DNA from 3 places in the Tepidibacter sp. Z1-5 genome. Region 3 is predicted to be linked to each of the others. Evidence: predicted binding sites of a transcription regulator. Region 3 holds the regulator's gene; each other region holds the start of a gene.
What was found. Region 3 encodes HrcA, which represses chaperone genes, less so after heat shock. Its sites were predicted from a motif close to TTAGCACTCNNNNNNNNNGAGTGCTAA; they were not measured.
Positions count from the first base shown of each region.

Region 1: groES (co-chaperone GroES) is a predicted target of HrcA. The motif match lies at 2,557-2,583, and genes of this name have one in related genera.
Region 2: htpG (molecular chaperone HtpG) is a predicted target of HrcA. The motif match lies at 4,385-4,411, and genes of this name have one in related genera.

Region 1 covers NZ_JBBMMD010000002.1:112,639-121,311, reverse strand. The annotation lists gene WJW32_RS00535 (SpoIIE family protein phosphatase) at 1-493, opposite strand, end outside; gene groL (chaperonin GroEL) at 565-2,196, opposite strand; gene groES (co-chaperone GroES) at 2,232-2,516, opposite strand; gene cls (cardiolipin synthase) at 2,752-4,242, opposite strand; gene WJW32_RS00515 (DNA-3-methyladenine glycosylase family protein) at 4,246-5,124, opposite strand; cobalamin riboswitch at 5,258-5,432, shown strand; gene cobT (nicotinate-nucleotide--dimethylbenzimidazole phosphoribosyltransferase) at 5,539-6,585, shown strand; gene WJW32_RS00505 (response regulator) at 6,590-6,946, opposite strand; gene WJW32_RS00500 (deoxynucleoside kinase) at 7,187-7,843, shown strand; gene WJW32_RS00495 (deoxynucleoside kinase) at 7,843-8,508, shown strand; gene WJW32_RS00490 (hypothetical protein) at 8,630-8,673, opposite strand, start outside.
Region 2 covers NZ_JBBMMD010000035.1:231,846-240,518, forward strand. The annotation lists gene WJW32_RS08375 (ATP-binding protein) at 1-233, opposite strand, end outside; gene WJW32_RS08380 (TetR/AcrR family transcriptional regulator) at 414-1,079, shown strand; gene WJW32_RS08385 (iron-containing alcohol dehydrogenase) at 1,206-2,402, shown strand; gene htpG (molecular chaperone HtpG) at 2,470-4,344, opposite strand; gene WJW32_RS08395 (xanthine dehydrogenase family protein molybdopterin-binding subunit) at 4,544-6,838, opposite strand; gene WJW32_RS08400 ((2Fe-2S)-binding protein) at 6,841-7,290, opposite strand; gene WJW32_RS08405 (FAD binding domain-containing protein) at 7,290-8,078, opposite strand; gene WJW32_RS08410 (uracil-xanthine permease family protein) at 8,169-8,673, opposite strand, start outside.
Region 3 covers NZ_JBBMMD010000036.1:55,699-64,371, reverse strand. The annotation lists gene WJW32_RS08845 (NADH-ubiquinone oxidoreductase-F iron-sulfur binding region domain-containing protein) at 1-449, shown strand, start outside; gene WJW32_RS08840 (NADH-dependent [FeFe] hydrogenase, group A6) at 465-2,270, shown strand; gene dnaJ (molecular chaperone DnaJ) at 2,315-3,442, opposite strand; gene dnaK (molecular chaperone DnaK) at 3,505-5,343, opposite strand; gene grpE (nucleotide exchange factor GrpE) at 5,381-5,923, opposite strand; gene hrcA (heat-inducible transcriptional repressor HrcA) at 5,940-6,974, opposite strand; gene hemW (radical SAM family heme chaperone HemW) at 7,067-8,203, opposite strand; gene lepA (translation elongation factor 4) at 8,269-8,673, opposite strand, start outside.

The DNA of each region.
Region 1 (8,673 bases), on a different contig from region 3:
TCTTATCATTATACTTTTTTATAATCTCATTATTTCTTTCAAGCTCTAATTTGCTATTTTCAATCTCAGTTACATCATCTAATATTACAAGTACCATATCTTCATCATTATAGGTCATATACTTTGTTGTAAATTGAAGATGTTTTTCTATAGAATTACCTTTAATATAGAAATTCCTATTCATAACCTGCTTCAAAGTGTTCTCCTTATCTTGAAAAGCCCTAGTTATAGCCGTTCTTACACAGCACGTCCCACAATTTGAAGTATTCCCACACTCTTCATTTTCTTCAACTGTATAAATACAACCTATAACATTACCACATAGTCCATTTAATATTTCGCTATCTGGTTTACTAAATAATACCTTGAATGTATCATTAAACTCCTGTATTCTAACATTTTTATCAACTAAAAATATAGCAGAAGTTATATTTTCAAATAAATTATTTAAAAAAACAGTAGACTCTTTTAACTTATTTATGGATAATTTCATATCTATCCCCCCTAATAATTATCATAGCTTATTTTAACATAAAAAAAAGAAGACCCAAAGGTCTTCTTAAATTACATCATTGGCATTCCGCCACCCATTCCACCTGGCATAGCTGGCATAGGATCATCTGATTTAATATCAACAACAGCAGCTTCTGTTGTTAAGAATACAGCAGCTACAGATGCTGCATTTTGAAGTGCTGATCTTGTAACCTTAGTAGGATCTACAATTCCAGCCTCTATCATATTAGTATAAGTCTCATTTAAAGCATCAAATCCAATTTCAACATCAGAATTTTTAACCATCTCAACTATAACTGCTCCTTCAAGTCCACAGTTAATAGCAATTTGCTTTAATGGCTCTTCAAGTGCTTTTCTTATTATCTTAGCACCTATCTTTTCTTCTCCTTCAAGAGTTTCAATTAACTCTTCAACCGCAGGTATAACACTAACAAGTGCAGTTCCTCCACCTGATACTATACCTTCTTCAACAGCAGCTCTTGTAGCATTAAGAGCATCTTCTATTCTAAGTTTTCTTTCTTTAAGCTCAGTTTCAGTAGCAGCTCCAACCTTAATTACAGCTACTCCTCCAGAAAGCTTTGCAAGTCTTTCTTGTAATTTTTCTTTATCAAACTCAGAAGATGTCTCTTCTATTTGAACTTTTATTTGATTTACTCTATCTTTAATTTCTACTTCATTACCAGCTCCATCTACTATTGTAGTAGTTTCCTTAGTAACCTTAACAGTAGCAGCTCTACCTAACATAGATAAGTCAGCTTCTTTTAAATCAAGTCCTACTTCTTCAGATATAACTTGACCACCAGTAAGTATTGCTATATCTTGAAGCATAGCCTTTCTTCTATCTCCAAATCCAGGAGCTTTAATAGCTACAACTTCGAATGTTCCTCTTAACTTGTTAACTACTAAAGTAGCAAGAGCTTCTCCCTCTACATCTTCAGCTATTATAAGAAGTTTTTTACCTTGTTGTACTATTTGCTCAAGCACTGGTAGTATTTCTTGTATGTTGTTTATCTTCTTATCTGTGATTAATATATATGGATTATCTAAAACAGATTCCATCTTCTCAACATCTGTTACCATGTAAGGAGATAAATATCCTCTATCAAACTGCATACCTTCAACTGCATCAAGCTCTGTTAACATAGTCTTAGACTCTTCAACAGTTATAACTCCATCTTTACCTACTTTTTCCATGGCATCAGCTATAAGCTTACCTACTTCTTCATCTCCTGCAGAAATAGCAGCAACTTGAGCTATAGATTCTTTATTCTCTATATGTCTTGAATTTTCATGTAATTTAGCAACAGAAACTTCTACAGACTTTTGAATTCCTTTTCTAATAAGTATTGGATTAGATCCTGCAGCTACATTCTTTAATCCTTCTCTGATTATAGCTTGAGCTAAAACAGTAGCTGTAGTAGTTCCATCTCCTGCTACATCATTAGTTTTTGTAGCAACTTCCTTAACAAGTTGAGCACCCATGTTCTCATAAGCATCTTCAAGCTCTATCTCTTTAGCTATAGTAACACCATCATTAGTTATAAGTGGTGATCCAAATTTTTTATCTAATATAACATTTCTACCCTTCGGTCCTAGAGTAACCTTTACAGTATCTGCAAGTTTATTAACTCCTTTTTCTAATGAACGTCTTGCTTGTTCAGCAAATTTAATTTCCTTAGCCATTAAAAACCCCTCCTATTTATGTATAATTTGATAATCTATTCTACAATCGCTAATATATCATTTTGTTTTAAAATAGTATACTCTTCGCCTTCTAATTTAACCTCTGTTCCAGCGTATTTAGAGAATATTACCTTATCTCCAATCTTAACTTCCATTTTAATTTCTTTTCCATCTACAACTCCACCAGGTCCTACTTCTACAACCTCAGCCATTTGTGGTTGCTCCTTTGCACTTCCAGGTAAAACTATACCACTTTTAGTTTTTTCTTCTGCTTCTAATTTTTTTATAACTACTCTATCAGCTAATGGCTTGATTTTCATTATAACCCCTCCTCGTAATATATATTATATTAATTCCCTTTTAGCACTCACCTTGCATGAGTGCTAATCATAATTATAATATACCTAACTTAGACTTATATTTCAAGTCTTTTAATAAGTATTTATTTACTTTTTTCATCGATTTTCGTAAATATCTTGTAGCATAGTGTCTTTAATTAAAATACTTAACAAAAAAAAACAAAAATTATTCATTCAAAATGAATAATTTTTGTTTTTATAACACAGCCGAGAATAATCTAGCCGCCGATTCTTTTATTTTTTGAACTACAGATCTATTTATATAATCTTCATACTTTATCTCTTCGCTATGTTTTATATCTTCCATAAAATCCTTTTCAAGTCTTTTGGTGACCTTTTCATCATATATAAATCCATTTACTTCAAAGTTAATCATAAAGCTTCTAAGATCCATGTTAGCACTACCTACAGAGCATATGTCATCATCTATTAGCAATATCTTTGAATGCATAAATCCTTTTTTGTATAGGTATACTTTTCCTCCTGTTCTTAATATCTCTTTAAAATATGAAGATGATGCTAGATGAACTATTTTATGATCTGCTATTTGTGGAAATATTATTCTTACATCAACACCACTTAAAGCTGCCGTTTTTAAAGCCATCAATACACTCTCATCAGGTATAAAATATGGTGTTTGTATATATATTCTCTTTTTTGCCTTTGATATAGCACTAAAATAAGCTTGATGTATTACCTCCCAATCAGAATCAGGACCACTTGCAGCTATTTGAACTATACTATCTCCTTTATAAGATATAGATGGAAAATACTGTCCATCGAATATTCTGTTTTTGGTAGCAAAATACCAGTCCAGCAAAAATGTAAGCTGTAACATATAAACCGATTCACCGGTTATCTTCATATGGGTATCTCTCCAGAATCCGAATTTTTTATTTTTTCCTAAGTATTCGTCTCCTATATTTATACCTCCTGTATATCCTATTTTTCCATCTATTACAGCTATTTTTCTATGGTTTCTATAGTTTAACCTTCTATTTAAAAAAGGAATTTTTGATTTTAAAAACGGATATATTTCTATATTGTGCTCCCTCATATCATCAAAAAACTTTCTATCAAACCAAAGTCTCCAACAACCTACATCATCGTAAAGTATTCTAACCTTTACTCCCTCATCTGCTTTTTTTATCAATATCTTTTTTATTTTATTTCCTATATCTGAATTTTTTATAATGTAATACTCCATGTGTATATGGTGCTTAGCTTTTTTTAAATCTTTTATCATCGCATCAAATTTTTGATTTCCATTAGTTAGTATCTTTATATTGTTGTTAAGTGTAAACGGGGCTCTTCCAGTATTTAGTAATAAACTCATAACTCTCTTAGAATTATCCATACTGCTATCATTAAATATAATATTATCCATTATAGCCTGCTTTTCTATACACAATAGATTATCAAATTCTTTTATATTATTGAATAAATCACTAACTTTTATATCTGAGAATATCTTCTGAGTCTTAAATATCTTCTTACGCCTCACATTTTGACCACAGAGTATATATATTATAAAACCACCTATTGGAAATACTACAAAAAGCAACAGCCAAGCTATCGTTTTAGAAGGATCTCTATTCTCCAAGAATATTACTAATGATACTAATATTGTAGATAATGTAAATAATATTCCAAGTGCCCACATTATAATGTCTATTATGTCAATCACCTCCTATTTCTTTCCTATACCAAGCTCCCTTGCATAGTAAAATAGATATTGTTGAGCAAATCCAGATAGATTTGAAAATTTATTTATCCCATATTCTCTTATTTTTTTTAAACTAAGACTTTCATCTACATAAAATTCCTCCATAACTCTCTTAACCCATACATCAACTGGAAATGTATCGTACTTTTCCATAGAGAATAACATTATGCAATCTGCAACCTTTGGTCCAACTCCGCAAAATTGTAAAAGTCCCTTCTTGCACATATCCGTATCTAAATTCTTGTATTTATATATATCTTCATTATCATTTTTTATTATAAAAGCTGTATCTTTTATATACTGATCTCTAAATCCAGTTCCACATTTTCTTATCTGTTCTTGTGTCAATGAATTCATTTTTTCAATAGATGGAAAAGCATAATGCTTTTTACCTTTATATTCTCCTATATATTCTCCATAATTCATAGATAAATTTTCTATTGCTTTTTTTATCATAGATATCCTATTGTTAGCTGATATTATAAATGATATCAATATTTCCCATTCATCTTGATTAAGTATTCTTATACCGTATCCAAACTTTACAGCTTCATTTAAGTATTTGTCCATTTGAGACAATTCTTCTTTTATTTTAAAATAATCTCTATCTAAATCAAAATACTTATACCATATATTATGAAAATCATCTAGATTTGTATTATTAAAATACACTAAATTTTCTTCTTTTTTTATATTTAGTATTTTACCAAATGCTACTCCAGTATACGATCCATCATCTTCTTCATTCCATCTAAAGCATTGACCACACTCAAATATATGCTTAGGCTCAAAATCTTTTATATCTTCAACTACAACCGAATTATTTTTTTCATATATTTTCATAAATTTTCCACTCCTCACTATGTACTTATACTTTTAATTTACCCAAAAAACGTGTTTTTAAATTTAAAAATTCACATTAAAATTTTATAATTTCCTAATAAGTAAAAAAAGGAATTCATCTCATATATATAGAATATACTATTTAATACAAGGTGCCTTTAATAGGATAATAGGGAATTAGGTTAAAATCCTAAACGGACCCACCACTGTAATGTGAAGCTATATACATATATCCACTGGTTCATTCTGGGAAGGAGGATATAGCGATGAAGCAAAGTCAGGAGACCTACCTTGTATACTTGATAAGGATGAAGGCAAAGTCCATATCTTTAATTTTTGATACCAAAAATTAAAGATATGGACTTTTTAAGTTGTATAATTTAATTAAACATATCAAAGGGGGAAAATAAAAATATGAAGCTTTTAAATCAAACAATTAATTCTATAAGTAAAATTGACAGAAAATACATGGATTTAGCTCAACAAAAACTGGATAGTTTTTTTAAGCCTGTAGGAAGTCTTGGAAAATTAGAAGATATATGCGTGCAGTTATCTGGTATATATAAAAAGACAGACTTTGATACTTCTAAAAAAGCTATACTAGCATTTGCCGCTGATCACGGTATTTATGAAGAAGGTATTGCTCCAGATCCTCAAGAAATTACCAGACTTCAAATTCCTAATTTCGTAAAAGGAGTTAGCGGAGTAGGTTGTTTAGCTAAAACTGCAAATGCAGATGTAGTTGCAGTTGATGTGGGTATAAACTGTGATGATTTAATAGATGGAGTTTTAGATTATAAAATAAGAAGAGGAACTTCTAATATGGCAAAAGGTCCTGCAATGACATATGAGGAGGCTATTCGTTCACTGGAAATAGGTATTGAATTATCTAACAAACTTATAAACAATGGGTATACAGTACTTGGAATAGGCGAGATGGGAATAGGAAATACGTCAGCCTCTAGTGCTATAATATCCGTATTTACAGATTCTAATCCTTTGGATGTTACAGGAATGGGTTCCGGATTGGACAGTGATTCTATACTAAGAAAAGCAAATACAATAAAAAAAGCCATACATATCAATAACCCTATAAAAGAAGATCCTATAGATGTCTTATCTAAAGTAGGTGGTTTTGAAATAGGTGCTATGGCTGGTGTTATACTAAGTGCAAGTAGTAATAATATACCTATTGTATTAGACGGTTTTATTTCTTATGCCGCTGCTATTATCGCGTACAATCTCAATAATACAACTAAAGAATATATGATCGCATCTCATTTTTCAAAAGAAAAGGCTACAAGTAAAGCTCTTGAACTTCTACAACTAGAACCTATGCTTTATATGAATATGCGTCTTGGTGAAGGAAGTGGAGCAGCTCTTGCCTTTAACATAATAGAGTCTGCTAATTATATGTATAAAAATATGGTAAAGCGAGATGAAATCTGTAGTATTGTTTAATTATTTATACAAAAATCTTTTCTAATGATTCTTTTAGCCTATCTGGGTGTACAGGCTTTATTATAAAGTCTGTCGCTCCATTTTTTATAGCTTCAATAATCTTATCATGTTGACCTATATCAGATATCATTACAACTTTTGCATTTTCATCAATTTTTATTATTTCTTTTAACGCTTCTATCCCATTCATTTTTGGCATAGTTATATCCATAGTAACTAGATCAGGCTTTAATTTAATATACTTTTGAACAGCTTCTTTTCCATCACAAGCCTCTCCAATAACTTCAAATCCACATTTTTTCATATTGTCAAATAGAAAATTTCTCATGAAAGTCGCATCATCTACAATTAATATCTTCATTTCTTCACCCTTCCTACCTTTCACTAGAACTATTTTACCATTTTTTTCATTGGAATTCAATTAAAGGTTGATTATATAGATTAGACAAATGTATATAATTTCTTTATAATTTAACAATAAACTGCAGCATATTATAATATGTTATAATTTAGAATATTATTTTTGCTCTACTATTGTGGAACTAACACTATTTTTTTGATACAATATTGTACATATTATTTTTAGAAGGTGATTTTAATAATGAAAAATACAAAAAGAGGAATTTTAATTTCTATAGAAGGACCTATAGGTGTTGGTAAAACTACATTATCTAATATACTAAACTCTCATTTTAATTCACATCATTTAAGAGAAATAGTTGAAGAAAATCCTTTCTTATCTCATTTTTATACTAATATTAAAGATTATGCTCTTCAAACAGAATCATTCTTTTTCTTTAATAGAGTAAAACAATTAGAAGATATCGAGGCTTCACTAAAAAAAGGTACTATGGTAATCAGTGATTATAACATAATTAAAAATTTGATATTTGCAGGTCTTACACTCAACAAAAAGCAATTCCATAAATACAAGCAAGTCTATGATATTTTTGTAAATGGTCTACCTCAATCAGATATAATAATTTATCTTAATTCTAGTACAGATACTTTGATGAAAAAAATAGCCCTTAGAGATCGAAATTTTGAAAGACAAATGGATAGAAATTATATAAACAATCTAAGAGAAGAATACGAGTATTATTTTAATGAGAGATCTTTAAAGCACTATTTTGGTGAAAAAACTCCAATCATAATAAATGTAGATAATACAAACATGGATTTTATAAACTGCCAAAAAGATAAAGAATGGATTATTGAACAGGTAGAAGACAGCATTAAAAATTTAGGAGGCATCTAATGTTAAAACTTATAAATAATAACACTTCATCAATACCTAGAGATGAAAATGAAAATATATTTATAACTATAGCTGGAAATGTAGGAGCAGGTAAATCTACTATAACAAAGTTATTATCTCAAAAACTTAATTTAAATTCTCACTTTGAAAAAGTAGATGACAACCCTTATTTAGATGATTTTTATACAGATCAAGAAAAATGGGGATTCCATCTTCAGTTGTACTTTTTAGCCCAAAGATTTAAACAGCAAAAATCAATAGCATCTAATGGATTTAATAATATACAAGATAGAAGTATATATGAAGATGTTGAAATATTTGCAAAATCTTTATATGACAACCATAAAATGAGCAAAAGAGACTTCGAAACATATAGAGATTTATTTTACGATATGATACCTCACTTAAAAAAACCAAATCTTATGATATATCTAAACGGTTCTATCGACACTATAATAGATAGAATAAATTTAAGAGGTAGAGATATGGAGAAAAGGGTTCCTAGAGAATACTGGGAAAATCTTCATTCAAGATATGAAAATTGGATTAAAAGTTATACCGACTCACCTATATTATATGTAAATATAGATAAAGTTGATTTAATAAAAAATCCTGAGCAACTAGATATTATAGCTGATGAAATAAAAAAAATATTAAATATGTAGTTTAAAAACTCCTAATCAATTTAGGAGTTTTTTATAGTCTTAACCTTACATTTTTGTCTCAAAAAAAGTAAGGTTAAGTATTTTAACTAATACCTAACCTTACTTTTATTCAAATACATTTTTATCCAAGTAGTCCTTTTTCTTTATAATCTTTAGTATTTTCTA
Region 2 (8,673 bases), on a different contig from region 3:
AATTTAGAATCTCTCTCACCATTCATAGCTGCATCTATTACGTTTTTTCTAATATCGTCTATAGTTTTCCCAACCTCTACGCCAAGTGCAGTAGATAATCCTATTGCAGGGTCTGCATCAATAGCTAGTATTTTAGCACCTGGCTTATTCTCTACTAATAATTTAACAATCAAAGCCGACATAGATGTCTTTCCAACTCCACCCTTACCTGTAACCGCTATTGTCTTTGCCATAAAATAACCTCCTAATGTGAAATCTATAATTTTACATAGTTATTATAACGCTGTTATTTTTACCTTTGTTGACATTTTACCATACCATTCTACATTGTTCAATATTTAACTATGTTTTTTTTAGAATTTCCAAATATCATAATTTTGTGTTACTATATAAAAAGCAAGGAGGTGTTTATTTTGCCACCAAAAGAAAAAACTCAAAAAGAAAAACAAATAGAAAAAAGCAAAATATTAAACTGTGCTCTAAATATTATAAGTACAGAAGGATTTAATTCTCTATCTATGAGATATATTGGTAAAAAACTCAATTTTTCAGCTACCAAAATATATAGTTATTTTCATAATAAAGATGAAATTTATATAGCTTTAGTGGTTGAAAGTTTTAGAATTCTAATCCAAAATTCATCTGATGATCTTGTTAAATGTAATACCCCTAAAGAAAAAATACAGTGCTTTATTAAGAGTATAATAAGATTTTCTAAGGAATATCCTTATAAATACGAGCTTTTATTTGACCTAAAATCCCCTAAATACCTAGACTATATAAATACTCCACTTGAAAAGGTTGCTCTAGAAAAGCACTTAGTTGGATTTGAATGGTTTAATTTGCTAAAGAAAACAGTAGAAGATTATGTTAATTATAATAGTTTTAAATTAACATATGATTTCGATACTACAGCACTTCTTTTCTTTAGTTTTATTCATGGTTCTATCAATTTATATCATAACAAGATAGTTTATGAAGTTTGTAAAGACCCTGATAAATACTTAGATATTTTAGCAGAATCAGCGCTTAATAATATTGACGCTATGTTAAATATTTCAACAGAAAACCCCATTTAAACAAAATATTTTGTTTAAATGGGGTTTTTTATTGAAAGTTTCTTGACAATTAATTATCATGATGTTATAATTACAGTGTTATAATTACAGCGTTATAATAACGCCGTTATATTAAAGGAGGTCGTTATGTCTTTACTTAATACGATTAAAATATCAGTAGCAAAGCCTATATTCAAACTTGTTCACCAACCTAAAGCTACCACTTATACAGGTCCAGGATCTGTCAAGAAATTAGGTAGTATAGTAAACAGTTACAATCTAAAAAAAGTATTAATAGTTACAGATTCTGTATTGTTAGGACTTGGTTTATTAGATGGTTTAAAGAAGAGTTTAGAAGAATCTAATGTTGAATATGTAATCTATGATGGAGTTAAACCAGACCCTACTTTTACAATTGTAGAAGATGGTATTTCAATGATAAAAAAACAAGGTTGTGATGGAGTTATAGCTTTTGGAGGAGGTTCTGCAATCGATGCAGCAAAAGTTATGTCTGTAGCCTACACTAATCAATGCTCACCAGCTCAATTAAAAGGAATGTTAAAAGTAAAGAAAAAAGGATTACCTTTCTTTGCCGTTCCAACAACAGCTGGTACAGGTTCTGAAGCCACTCTTGTTGCTGTAATATCTGATCCTGTTACTCACCAAAAAGTGACAGTTATAGATCCTAAGGTTATACCTCAAGTTGCTGTTTTAGATCCAGAACTTACAACAGGTTTGCCTGCTCATATTACATCTACAACTGCTATGGATGCTCTAACTCATGCTATAGAAGCATTTATAAGTGAATATGCAACAGAAGAAACTATGCAGTATTCAAGAGTATCTATTAAGATGATTTATTCTAACTTAGTGCATTCTTATAATAATCCTACAGATTTAGATGCTAGATCAGCTCTATTAGAAGCTTCTTACTATGCTGGTTTAGCATTTAGTAAAGCTTTTATTGGTTATGTTCATGCGTTTTCTCACAACATTGGTGGAGCTTTTGGTATACCTCACGGACTTGCAAATGCAGTAATTTTACCTCATGTAATTGAATTTTCAAAGCCAAATTGCATAGATAAGTTAGCTGAACTTGCTATATTAGTAGGGTTAGGTTCTAAGAAAGAAAAACCTGAAGTCTTAGCTGATAAATTTGTACAAAGTATATTTGACTTAAATAGAAATTTAAACATTCCTGAAAGATTGGATAAGTTTAAGATGAAAGATATTAAAAAGATAAGAGAAGCTGGATTTAAAGAATGCCATGGAACGTATCCTGTTCCAAGATATTTAACAGCTAAACAAGCTGACGAACTTCTTTCAAAAGTTGCAAGTAACTAATATACTATAATTCACACATAAAAAAGCGAAGCCATATAAGAAATACTTATATGGCTTCGCTTTTTTATTATTTCATTATCTTACACATATTATTAGTAAACTCTACAGGATCTTCTATAGGAAGTCCTTCTATAAGTAAAGCTTGGTTATAAAGTAAGCCTGTATATAACTTAAACTTATCTTTGTCATTTTCATATGCATCTTTTAAAGAATTGAATATATCGTGATTTACATTTATCTCTAAAACTTTATCAGCTTTTATTCCTTGACTTTCAGGCATAGCATTTAGAATCTTTTCCATCTCTATACTTAAATCTCCATCATTAGATAAGCATACAGGATGTTTTTTAAGTCTCTTAGATGCTCTAACAAATTTAACCTTATCAGCTAAAGATTCCTTCATAAATTCGAATAAATCTTTGTTTTCATTCTCATCAACTGAAGTTTCACTATCATCTGATTCTATTCCTAAATCATTACTAGATACAGACTTGAACTCTTTTTCTTTATAGTTCATAAGAACTCTTATAGCAAATTCATCTACATCATCTGTAAAGTAAAGTATTTCATATCCTTTATCCTTTATAAGATCAGTTTGTGGTAATTTATCAATTCTATCAATAGACTCCCCAGCAGCATAGTATATATACTTTTGATCCTCTGGCATTCTAGATATATACTCATCTAAAGTAACTAGCTTCTTCTCTTTTGATGAATAAAACATAAGTAAATCTTGAAGTACCTCTTTGTTAGCTCCAAAATCACTATATACGCCATACTTTAAGTGTCTTCCAAATGACTCATAGAACTTCTCATAATTCTCTCTTTCATTCTTTAATAAGTTCTTTAACTCATTCTTTATTTTATTCTTTATATTCTTAGCTATAGACTTTAATTGTCTATCATGTTGTAGTATTTCTCTTGATATATTTAAAGATAGGTCTTCAGAATCCACTATACCTTTTACAAATCCAAAATAATCTGGAAGTAAGTCAGAACATTTTTCCATAATCATAACTCCGCTTGAATAAAGCTCTAAACCTTTTTCATATTCCTTAGTATAAAAATCATACGGAGTTTTTTCTGGAATATATAATATAGCATTGTATCTTATCATACCATCAACACTAAGGTGAACATGCTTTAAAGGCTTATCAAATCCATAATGCTTTTCTGCATAAAAGTTTTCATAGTCTTCATCTTTAAGCTCATTTTTATTTTTTCTCCATATAGGAACCATGCTGTTTACAGTTTCTTCTTGAACAACATCTTCATATTCACCTTCAGTTCCTTCTTTAGGCTTTTTAGTAGTTACATTCATCTTGATTGGGTATCTTATAAAGTCAGAGTATTTCTTAATTATATTTTTTATTGTATATTCTTCTAAATACCTATCAAAGTCATCATCTTCTGTACATTCTTTTATCTTAAGTATAATTTCCGTTCCTACACTATCCTTACTGCATTCTTCAATAGTGTAACCATCTACACCTTTAGATTCCCACTTATAAGCTGTGTCAGATTCAAAAGCCTTACTTATAACAGTTACATTATCTGCTACTAAAAATGCTGAATAAAAACCTACTCCAAATTGACCTATTATATCGTGTCCATCTTTGATTTCATTATCTTTTTTGAACTGTAAAGATCCACTCTTAGCTATAACCCCTAGATTATTCTCAAGTTCATCCTTATTCATTCCAATACCAGTATCTGATATTTTAATTAATCTATTATCCTTATCAACAGCTATATCTATATAATAATCATCTTTATTAAATGTTATAGTATCATCAGTCAATGCCTTATAGTATATCTTATCTATAGCATCACTTGAATTTGATATAAGCTCTCTTAAAAAAATCTCCCTGTGAGTATAAATTGAATTGATCATAAGATCTAACAATCTTTTAGATTCTGCTTTGAATTCTTTTCTTTCCAAATTAATCTCTCCTTCCGACTTCTTATGTATATAATTTTTGTTAGCACTCTATCTCATTGAGTGATAACCCCTACCTCTTATATATCATATATTAAACCTTATGTCAATATATTTTGAATGTAACAAAATACAAGGGAAAGATATAATAGAATATTCTATTATATCTTTCCCTTTGAATTATCTATAGAGTGAGACTTAATTATTTCTCTAATATTCCTCTTAGAATTTTTTCTGGTGTAATAGGTAAACTTCTTACATTAACACCCACTGCATTATAAACAGCATGTGCAATTGCTGGTGATGGAGTATTGATTACAACTTCACCTATAGACTTTGCTCCAAATGGTCCCGTTGGTTCATAACTAGATTCAAAATCCACAGTTATCTTAGCTATATCTTTTCTACATGGAATTTTATACTGCATAAATGTATTTGTTTGCATTTTTCCAGCATCACTATATCTAACATCCTCATACATTGCCATACCTATTCCTTGAACCAATCCTCCTTCTACTTGGATTCGTGCAAGCTTTGGATTTATAACCGTTCCACAGTCAACAACTGCAACATAATCAATCAAATCTATTTTACCACTTTCTTTATCGACTTCTACCTCAGCAAATCCTGCAATAAACGGAGGAGGACTTGTTTCTCCACCAAAAGAACCGACTCCAATCAATTGATTTTTTCCCTCTCCTATTGATAATCGCTGTGCTATTTCATCAAGAGATAATACCTTTTCTTCATTCATTGTTTTTATAAATGACCCATCAAACGTTAAGTCTTCTTTCGATATATCTAAAAGATTTGCTGCATTTTCTAATATTTTATTTTTCATATCTTCACAGGCTTTTATAACAGCATTTCCAGTAACATAAGTTGTACTAGAAGCATACGAACCTGTATCATATGGAGAAATATCCGTATCAGCAGTGTGTACAATTATCTTATCCATGGTAGTTTCTAAAACATCTGCTGCCATTTGTGCAAGAATAGTATCTGATCCTTGTCCCATATCTGTAGCACCTAATAAAAGTGTATAAAACCCATCATCATTTAATTTAATTACTGCTGAAGCTGTATCTATCCCAGGTATACCAGACCCTTGCATTGTTATTGCCATACCAACAGCTCTAACCTTTCCATTACCCATATCTTTTCCAAGGTACTTTTCATCCCATCCAATAAGTTTCTTTCCTTTTTCAATACATCTATCAAGAGTACAACTTGCTAAAGCAACAGGTTGTCCGTCTTTAGAACCTCCTAAAATAGGATTGGTATCTCCTTCTTTTATAATATTCTTTTCTCTAAGTTTAGCAGGATCTATATTTAATTTAGCTGCTAATTCATTTATTGCTGACTCTAATGCAAATATTCCCTGAGTAACACCATATCCTCTTAAAGCTCCTGCTGTCATTTTATTTGTATAAACCACATTACCCATATATCTTACTGCTTTTGCTTGATTGTATAGAGGAAGTGTCTTATGTCCTGCAACACTAAATACAGTCCATGCATGTTCACCATATGCACCTGTATCAGATAAAGCCTGCATATCTATAGCATTAATATTTCCCTCTTTATCCGATCCTATTTTCACTTTAATCCTCATAGCATGACGGCTAGTTGTACAACTAAATGTTTCTTTTCTATCATAAACAATTTTGGCTGGTTTTCCTGTTTTAAGTGTAACTATTGCTGGAAAAACTTCTACAGATGCTGTTTGCTTTCCACCAAAACCTCCACCAATTCTAGGTTTTATTACACGAATATTACTCTTTGGAATTTGTAAAGCTCTTGCAACAATTCTTCTAACATGAAAAGGAATCTGTGTAGCACTCACAATTGTAAGTCTTCCATTATGATCCATATAACTAAATGCACGATATGTTTCCATCATACCGTGAGCTTGAGCTTGAGTATAATAAGTTTCTTCTACCACAACCTCACTATTTTCAAGTTCAGCTTCTACATCTCCAACTTCTGTTTTATAAGAAGCTGCTATATTTTTTTCTTTATCCATACCAATATCAAAATTAACATGTAAATCATCTTCTGGATGAACTATAGATTTATGTTCTTGTGCTTTTTCAAAATCTAAAACAGGTTTATATACTTCATATTCAACCTTAATTAATTTCATAGCTTTTAGTGCAGTTTTCTCATCTACTGCAGCTATAATTGCAACTTCATCTCCTATATAACGAACATATTCATCTAAAATCAATCTATCATACGGAGATGGCTCAGGATAAGATTGACCTGCCATTGTAAATCTTTCATTTGGAACATCTTTATGTGTAAGTATACATTCAACTCCGTTTAATTTTTCTGCTTTTTGTGTATCTATATGTTTAATTTTTGCAAAAGCATAAGGGCTTCTAAGAATTTTTATAACCAATGAATTATTATCTAAGTCATCTGTGTAAACAGGTTTCCCCGTTGCAATATCCATTCCATCAATTTTTGAAATTGCACTATTTACAACCTTCATACTTATACTACCCCCATATATTTTTTTATCGCTCTTAACTGTCCAACATAGCCTGTACATCTACAAAGATTTCCTGTTAAGTAATGAACAATATCTTCTTCTGTAGGATTTTTAAGTTCTCTTTTCATTGCAAGTACAGTCATTATAAATCCGGGACTGCAAAATCCACATTGTTCAGCTCCTTCATTTACTAAAAACTCTGCGAACTCTCTTGCCTCTTCTTGAACACCTTCAATAGTTGTAATTTCTTTCCCGTTAACTCTTGCGGCAAGAATTGAACACGAAAGAACAGGCTTATCATCTATCCATACTGTACATAATCCACAAGATCCTGTGTCACAACCTTTTTTAACACTTAAAAAACCATATCTTCTCAATGTATCTGCTAAAAATTCATCACATTCTATTTCCATATCCATTTTTTTATTATTAATTGTAACTTCTATCTTCATTATAAAACCTCCATTAAAGCTCTTTTTACAAGGACTTTGCAAATTGCCTCTCTATATTCTTTACTACCTCTCATATTACTTCCAAAAGTTAACTCTTTTGCAGCAATACTTGAAGTTTGTTCAATATCTTCATTAGTTAGTTTACTTTTTCCTAAGTATATAGAAGCTTCTTTTGCTTTTTTTGCCCTTTGAGGTCTTGCTCCAACTACTATCTTAAAGTCTTTATCTTCTTTTGAAACAGCTACATTTAATAGAGCATAATCACTACTTGAATTTCTCATTGATTTAAATACTGCTTTTCTATTAGTTTTTTGAATAATAATTTTCGTTAAAATATCTTTCTCAAAGTCTTTCTCTAAAAATTCCTCTAAAGACATTCTTCCTCCGTTATAAAGTACTACATCCGCATCTATAGAAAGTAGGGCTGTAATCAAATCCGAGAATCCATATTTTGAATAAACAGTTCCACCTATTGTTACATTATTTCTAAGCTGAACTCCTACTATGTTTTTTACAGATTCTGATAAAACCCCATTAAAATATTTTGTTAAAATAGGACTTGTTTCTATTTCACGAAAAGTAGCCATAGCCCCAATTTCAATTGCTTCATCACATTCTTTTATATAGTTTAAATTGATTTTAGATAAATCAATAGCTGTTCCAATGTTTTTCGATCCCATTCTTAAAAAAGAACAGCCTCCTAATACAGTATTATTTCTTTTGTTTTTTAAGATATTATACGCGTCTTCCAATGTTTCAGGAAATACATAATTTTGTATAGAAATCAATTGTATTCCTCCCTCAAATTAATATATTGTATAAATATAAAAGGCATAATATTGGTTTTCAATATATGCCTTTATTCACATAAATTACTTCTATGCTCCAGAAAGAGATTTATTAGTATTATGTTCTACTTTTTTCTCCTTATCTTCTGGTAAAATAATATTTAATATAATTGCAATAGTTCCTGTAACAACCATTCCTGATCCTCCAAAGATCATTTTCACTGATTCTGGGAAATATGCAATTGCTTCTGGTACAGAACCAAGGCCAAATCCTAGTCCCATTGCAACAGCAACAATCATACTATTTCTTCCAGTAAGAGGTTCTTTTGTAATAAGATTAATTCCACTAATAGCTATCATCGAGAACATAACTATAGTAGCTCCACCTAATACACTTTGTGGCATTAAAGCAACAACAGTTCCAACCTTCGGAAATAATCCAGTTATAATTAAGAATACTGCTCCTACAGCAACTACAAATCTACTCATAATACCTGTAAGTGCAACTAATCCAACATTTTGACTAAAAGATGTATTTGGTAATACATTGAAGATAGCAGCCAAACAACTTCCTAATCCGTCTGCCATAACTCCT
Region 3 (8,673 bases):
CACAAGAAGAATCATGCGGAAAATGTATTCCATGTAGAATAGGTACAAAACGCCTTTTAGAAATATTAACTAAAATAAGTGATGGGAAAGGAGAAATGAAAGATTTAGATACATTAAAAGAACTTTCATACGATATAAAAAATGCCTCTTTATGTGGTCTCGGTCAAACAGCACCTAACCCTATTTTAAGCACACTAAAATATTTTGAAAATGAATTTATATCTCATATCAAAGATAAAACTTGCCCTGCTGGAGTTTGTAATAATCTATTGAAGGTCGTTATTTCAGATGAAAAATGCGTTGCCTGTGGAATTTGTGCTAAAATATGTCCAGTAAATGCTATTTCAGGTCAAGTAAAAAAACCTCCTTTCATTATAGACCAAGATACTTGTATTAAATGCGGGGCATGTATTGCAAAATGTCCAGTAGATGCAATATATAAAAAATAAAGGCAGGTGAAATTTATGAAAAATACTAAGGAAAATAACGAAGATATAATGGTTAATATAAGCATCGACAATATAGATTATGAAGTTCCTAAAGGAATTACTGTACTTGAAGCTGCTAGAATGCTCAATATTGAAATTCCAAGTCTATGTTATCTAAAGGGTATAAATGAAATAGGTGCCTGTAGAGTATGTGTTGTTGAAATAGAGGGTATTAATAATCTCCAAGCTTCTTGTGTATACCCAGTACGAGAGGGATTAAAAATTAAAACTAATACAGAAAAGGTTAGAAGAGCTAGAAAATCAGCCGTTACATTACTACTATCAAATCACCATAGAGAATGTTTAACTTGTGTTCGAAATTTAAACTGCGAGCTTCAAAATTTGGCAGATAATTTAGGCATTAGAGATATCCCATACACAGGAGAGATGCAGGATTATGGATTTAATGACAACAATCCAGCTATACAAAGAGATTATAATAAATGTATAAATTGTAGAAGATGTATGGCAGCATGTAATACTATACAAGATTGTAATGTATATTCTCCTTTAAATAGAGGTCTTGATACTATAATCGCACCTGCTTTTAAAAAGGATTTAGCTGATGTAACTTGCATAATGTGCGGTCAATGTATACTTGCATGCCCTACAGGTTCTTTGAGTGAAAAAGAAGAAATAAGCAATGTTTGGAAGGCTATATCAGATCCAGATAAAATAGTTATAGCTCAAACCGCTCCTTCTATACAGGTGACTATTGGCGAATCCTTTAATATGCCAATTGGTAAGCTTGTAACAAAGCAGCTTGTTACATCCCTTAGACGAATTGGATTTGACAAGGTATTTGCAACTGATGTTACAGCTGATTTAACAATAATGGAAGAAGGTAGCGAATTGGTTGATAGACTCTTAAATGAGCCAGAAAAACTTCCTCTTTTATCATCTTGCTGCCCTGGTTGGGTTAAATTTGCAGAAAACTTCTATCCAGAGTTTTTAGACCATCTATCATCTACTAAGTCTCCTCATGAAATGTGCGGTGCCTTAACGAAGACTTGGTATGCTAAAAAATACAATATAGATCCAAGTAAGATAGTAACAGTAGCTATAATGCCTTGTACTGCTAAGAAGTTCGAAGCTTCACGCCCCGAGATGACTTCAGATGGCTTTAGAAATGTAGACTATGTTCTTACAACTAGAGAATTGGTTAAAATGATCAGAGAAGTAGGTATAGATTTTGCAAATTTACCAGATAGTGAATACGATGAACCTTTTGATCAATTTAGTGGAGCCGGTATGATATTTGGAGCCACAGGAGGAGTATTAGAGGCTGCTGTTAGAAGTGCTCATACATTGATCACAGGAGAAGAGATGGCTGTTCCTGATTATGAAGAAGCCAGAGGTCAAAGTGGTCTAAAATACGGAACTGTACAAATTGGAGATAAAACAATTACAATAGCTATCGCTCACGGTACAAAAAACGCTAGAATAGCTATAGAAGATTTTAAATCAGGTAAGAAAAAATTCGATTACCTAGAAGTTATGGCCTGTCCTGGAGGATGTGTAGGCGGCGGAGGTCAACCGATACTTGCTAATAGAGATTATAAGTATATCTCTTTAAGCTACAGACACAATAGAGCTGACACCTTATATAATATTGATAAAAGCAAAATTATAAGACAATCACACAACAATCCAAGAATACATCAGATTTACGAGGAATTCTTAGAAAAACCCCTATCTCATGTATCTCATAAATACCTTCACACAACTTTTACACCTAGAGGAAAGTATCCTTATTTAGATAAAGAAAATCAAGAAAAATAAACAGCTGGTATATAATACCAGCTGTTTTCTTTAATCATTGTTTTTTATTTAAGTAGATCTTTCATTTTATCAAAGAAGTTTTTTCGTTGCTCGTGAACCTCTTCTCCACTTTCTTTTGCAAATTGTTTTAATAAATCTTTTTGCTTTTCTGAAAGTCGTTTAGGAACCTCTACTACAACTTTTACATATTGGTCTCCCCTTGTTTTTGATCTAAGTCTTGGTATACCTTTTTCTCTTAGTCTAAATACAGTTCCAGTTTGAGTTCCCTCAGGTATCTTATACTTAACCTTACCATCAAGAGTAGGCACTTCAACCTCATCTCCAAGAGCAGCTTGTGCAAATGTTATAGGCATTTCACAGTATACATCATTTCCGTCTCTTTCAAATAGTTTATGAGGTAATACATCTATTACAACATATAAATCTCCCCTTGGACCTCCTCTTAGGCCTAGTTCACCTTCTCCAGAAAGTCTTATTGCTGAACCATCATCTATTCCTGCTGGTATCTTAATATTTATCTGCTTTTTCTTGGTAATATCGCCTTTACCTCCACATTTAGAACAAGGTGTTTCAATTATGCTTCCACTACCTGAACAATCATTACAAGGTCTAACATTCATCATAGTTCCAAAAGGTGTTCTTTGAGCTTGTTTTACCTCGCCTGAACCTCCACAAGTAGGACAAGTTTTTTTAGATGTGCCCGGTTTTGCTCCTGTTCCAGAGCATTCATCACAGTTTTCACTTCTATTTATGCTTATTTCTTTTTCAATTCCAAATGCAGCGTCCTCAAAAGAAATAGACATTCTATATCTAATGTCAGAGCCTCTTTCTGGTCCATTTCTTCTTCTTGATCTTCCGCCTCCAAATATATCTCCAAACATATCTCCGAATATATCTTCAAATCCACCGAATCCAGATCCATTAAAGTCGAATCCGCCCTGGCCTCCATTTGCTCCAGCATGACCAAACTGATCGTAGTTTTGTCTTTTTTGAGCATCCGAAAGAACCTCATAAGCTTCATTTGCTTCTTTAAATTTATCCTCCGCTTCTTTATTATCTGGATTTCTATCTGGATGATATTTCATAGCAAGCTTTCTGTATGCCTTTTTCAACTCCTGGTCCGAAGCACCTTTTTCAACACCGAGCACTTCATAATAATCCCTTTTACTCAACTTATATCACCGCCCATATCATAATAATAGCTTGTGACTTTATTTGCCACAAGCTATTTATATTATTTTTCGTCATCAACAACTTCATAATCTGCATCAACAACATTATCGTCCTTAGGACCTTCTTGACCTGCAGCTCCTTGTGCTTGTTGATCTGCAGCTGCTTGTTGGTACATTTCTTGAGAAACTTTATGGAATTTAGTCATTAAATCTTCAGTAGCCTTCTTAAGTTCTTCTGAAGTTGCATCTTGCTTTTCTTTAACCTCTTTTAGATTTTTAATAGCTGCTTCTATTTCTGTCTTATCATTTGCAGAAACTTTATCTCCTAATTCATTTAAAGTCTTCTCTGTTTGATATATAGTAGACTCTGCATTATTAACAGCTTCTATCTTTTCTTTTCTTTCCTTATCTTGTTGAGCATTCATCTCTGCTTCTTTAACTTTTCTTTCTATCTCTTCTTCTGAAAGATTTGTATCAGATGTAATAGTTATCTTTTGCTCTTTACCTGTTCCCATATCCTTAGCTGAAACATGAACAATACCATTTGCATCTATATCAAAAGTAACTTCTACTTGAGGTACTCCTCTTGGTGCTGGTGGAATATCTGTTAATTGGAATCTTCCAAGTGTAGTATTGTCAGTTGCCATAGATCTTTCACCTTGAAGAACATGAATATCAACAGCAGTTTGATTATCAGCAGCTGTAGAGAATACTTGAGACTTCTTAGTTGGTATAGTAGTATTTCTTTCTATTATTTTAGTTAATACTCCACCTAAAGTTTCAATTCCAAGAGATAAAGGAGTAACATCTAAAAGTAATAAATCTTTAACTTCTCCAGTTAATACTCCACCTTGAATTGATGCTCCTACAGATACACACTCATCTGGGTTTATTCCTTTATGAGATTCCTTACCTATAAACTTTTTAATACCTTCTTGAACAGCTGGTATACGAGATGATCCTCCAACTAATAATACCTTATCTATATCTGATGGATTAAGACCAGCATCTGCTAATGCTTTTCTTGTTGGCTCCATAGTATTTTCTACCAATTTAGCTGAAAGTTCTTCAAATTTAGCTCTTGAAAGATCCATATTTAAGTGCTTTGGTCCAGTAGCTGTTGCAGTTATGAACGGTAAATTTATATTTGTAGTCATAACACTTGAAAGCTCTTTTTTAGCTTTTTCAGCAGCTTCCTTTAATCTTTGAAGACTCATCTTATCAGCTCTTAAATCTACACCTTCTTGTTTTTTAAAGTCCTCAGCTATATAATTGATTACTACATCATCGAAGTCATCTCCACCTAGGTGATTGTTTCCGTTAGTAGCTAGAACTTCAAATGCTCCATCTCCAATTTCAAGTATAGATACGTCAAACGTTCCTCCACCTAAGTCGAATACTAATATTTTTTGATCTTCATTTGCTTTATCAAGACCGTATGCTAAAGCTGCAGCAGTTGGCTCATTTATAATTCTCTTAACTTCAAGTCCTGCTATTCTACCAGCATCCTTAGTTGCTTGTCTTTGAGCATCTGTAAAATACGCTGGAACAGTTATAACCGCTTCTTTTACAGTTTCTCCCAAATGTGCCTCTGCATCAGATTTTAATTTCTGAAGTACCATAGCTGAAATTTCTTGTGGACTATAATCTTTTCCATCTATGTTAACCTTATGGTCAGTTCCCATATATCTTTTTATAGACATTATAGTTTTTTCAGGATTAGTAACAGCTTGTCTTTTTGCAGGCTCTCCTACTATTATTTCACCATCTTTTCCAAAAGCTACTATAGATGGAGTAGTTCTTAATCCCTCTGCATTAGTAATAACAGTTGGCTCTCCTCCCTCAAGTACTGATACACATGAATTAGTTGTTCCTAAATCGATTCCAATTATTTTGCTCATATCTATATCCTCCTTTTAAATTCCATATTATATTTATCTATTTTGATACTTTAACCATTGCTGGTCTTATAACTTTGTTTGTAAACTTGTATCCTCTTTGTAATACATCTACAATTTTATTAGGCTCTACTCCTTCTATCTCATCTTGAAGTACAGCATAATGATAGTTTGGATCAAAATCACATTCATCAGTTTGTATTTCTTCTACTCCAAACTTATTAAAAGTATCTACTAATTGCTTTAAAACAAGTTCTACACCTTTGTAGATACTACTTTCTTTTTCATCTTCCATTGAAGAATCAATAGCTCTTTGCATATTATCCATTACTGGAAGTAATTCTGTTATTATCTTTTCATTCGCAAATAAGCTTATCTCACTTTTTTCTTTTTCTACTCTTCTTCTGTAATTATTAAAATCTGCTTGAAGTCTTTGTAACGAGTCTTTAGCTTCTTCTAATTCTTTTTCTTTAGAATCTATATTTTCACAAGATTCTTCTGTTTCTTGTGATTGATCAGCATCTTGTTCAACATCTTGATCAATTTCATTTTCAAGTATTTCTTTTTCATTCAAAGTTTTCACCCCTTAACAAACTATATTACAGCTTTTTTTCAATAGATTTTTTCAGTGCTTCTCCTACACAATTGACTATAGAGCACATCTTAGAATAATCCATTCTAGTAGGTCCAATAATACCTATTTTACCTATAACAATTCCATCTATATCACAAGTAGCTGTTATAACACTGCAATCTTTTATTATATCGTGATAATTATCACTACCTATAACTATATTGAGATGTTCTTTAGTTATACCTTTCGTATTCAATATATTTGCAACAGTCTGCTTTTCCTCTAGTACATTTAGAAAAGCCTTGGCCTTTACTATATCATTAAATTCCGGAAAATTGAATATATTGGTCACGCCATTTAATAAAACCTCTAAATCATCTGTTTGGGATAAATTGTGATATATCCCATCTAATATGTTATCCAATATATTATTATAATTTAACATTTTAGAATGTACATGCTTTATAAACTCTTCATCCAAATCCCTCATTGTCTTACCAACAAAATGCTCACTTAACATTTTAGAGATTATATTAATTTTTTCTTCATTCATTTGCACAGTATGCTTTATTAAGGTATTTTTAACAACACCTTTATCAGTTATTATAATAAGTAAAATGCTATTTTCACTAACATGTACTATTTGTAAATGCTTTATTTTAATTTCACTAGCCTTCGGTGTTAATGCCACCGACGTACAATTGGTGAATTTTGAAAGAAGTTTTAGTGTATCTTCTAATAAATATCTAACTTCACCCATATTTTTTATTATGGATTGCTTTATAACTTGTCTTTCTGGGTCTGTTAAATCATCTTCTCTCATCAAGCTATTTACATATAGTTTATATCCCTTTTCAGATGGTACTCTACCCGAAGAGGTATGAGGCTGAATTAAGTAACCCATTTCTTCTAAATCAGACATCTCATTTCGTATTGTAGCTGCACTCACTCCTAATTCATACTTTTTTGATATGGTTCTAGATCCTACAGCTTCAGCATTCTCAATATAATCTTTTATTATTGCCTCTAGTATTTTTCTTTTTCTTTCAGTTAAACTCACAAGAATCACCTCTTCGCTGTTAGCACTCACCACACCCGAGTGCTAAAAACCTTATGCATCTAAAATACCACTATTATTCCATTTTGTCAAGATTACTTTTTCAAAAATTCTATAAATACTTTATTGCTTATATCTATTCCTTTGTTGGTCAAGCACATTTTAGAATTTTCAAGTTTTACAAGACCGTTATTCTTCAGAGCTTCTACTTCATTTTTATATATTTTCATAAAATCAACTTCAAATCCTTCATTAAATTTTTCCAAATCTATACCTTCATTCATTCTAAGTCCCATAATTATTTTTTCTTCCATCATATCTTGTTTATCAAGCTTTTCAATGTGTTCTATAGGAAGTTCAGAATTCCTTAGTTTTTCACAATATGTTTTTATATCCTTATAATTTGAATATCTTTTTTGATTTAAATAAGAGTGAGATCCTGGCCCAAGTCCTAAGTACTGAGCACATTTCCAATATAATATATTATGTTTACAACTCTTTTTATTTTTTGCATAATTTGAAATTTCATATTGATTATATCCATTTTCTTTTAAATAATCTCTTGTGTAATAATACATTTTTAAATATAATTCTTCATCTAATAGTTCTAATTTTCCTTCATCATATAATCTCCCAAATACTGTTTCATCCTCTATTATAAGAGAATATGCAGATATATGAGTTGGATTTAGCTTAACAACATCTTTAAGAGTTTGTTTCCACTCATCAAAAGTTTGATTAGGAAGAGAAAACATTAAATCTACGTTTATATTTTCAAACCCTATTTTTCTTGCTATTTCAAAGTTCTTTTTGAATTCTTCATATGAATGTATTCTCCCAAGAGATTCTAGATGTTTTTGATTACTCGATTGAAGACCCATACTAAGCCTATTGACACCCGCTAAATACAAAGTCTCTAATTTTTCTTTAGTTAAAGTTCCAGGATTTGCTTCAATACTGATTTCAGCATCATCTGCTATATTAAAGTTATCATGTATATTATCTATCAACAATTTAAGTTCTTGATTTTCTAAGATACTCGGAGTTCCTCCTCCTATAAATACAGTCGAAAAATAATTTTCATTCAATTGTTTAGAATAGAGTTGCATTTCAGTTATTATTCCTTCAATATAGTCTTTCTTATCTTGTGGATTTAATTTAAAAGAATTAAAATCACAGTAATTACACTTTTTTATACAAAAAGGTACATGTACGTAAAGTCCTTTTTCCAATATAATTCCTCCTAATATTAAAGTCCTAAAATACTACATTATAGTATTTTAGGACTTTTTTATTGTTAATCTATTTTTAATACTGACATAAATGCTTTTTGAGGAACTTCTACAGATCCTATTTGTCTCATTCTCTTCTTACCTTCTTTTTGCTTTTGAAGTAGCTTCTTCTTACGAGAAATATCTCCACCGTAGCACTTAGCTAAAACATCTTTTCTAAGCGCTCTTACTGTTTCTCTTGAAATAACCTTATTTCCCACAGAAGCTTGTATTGGAATTACAAATTGATGTCTTGGTATTTCATCTTTTAATTTTTCACACATAACCTTACCCCTATTATATGCTGTACTTTCATGCACTATAAAAGATAGGGCATCTACTTGCTCTTTATTTATAAGTATATCTAATTTTACTAGATTAGACTTTCTGTATTCTTTAAATTCATAATCTAAAGATCCATATCCTCTTGT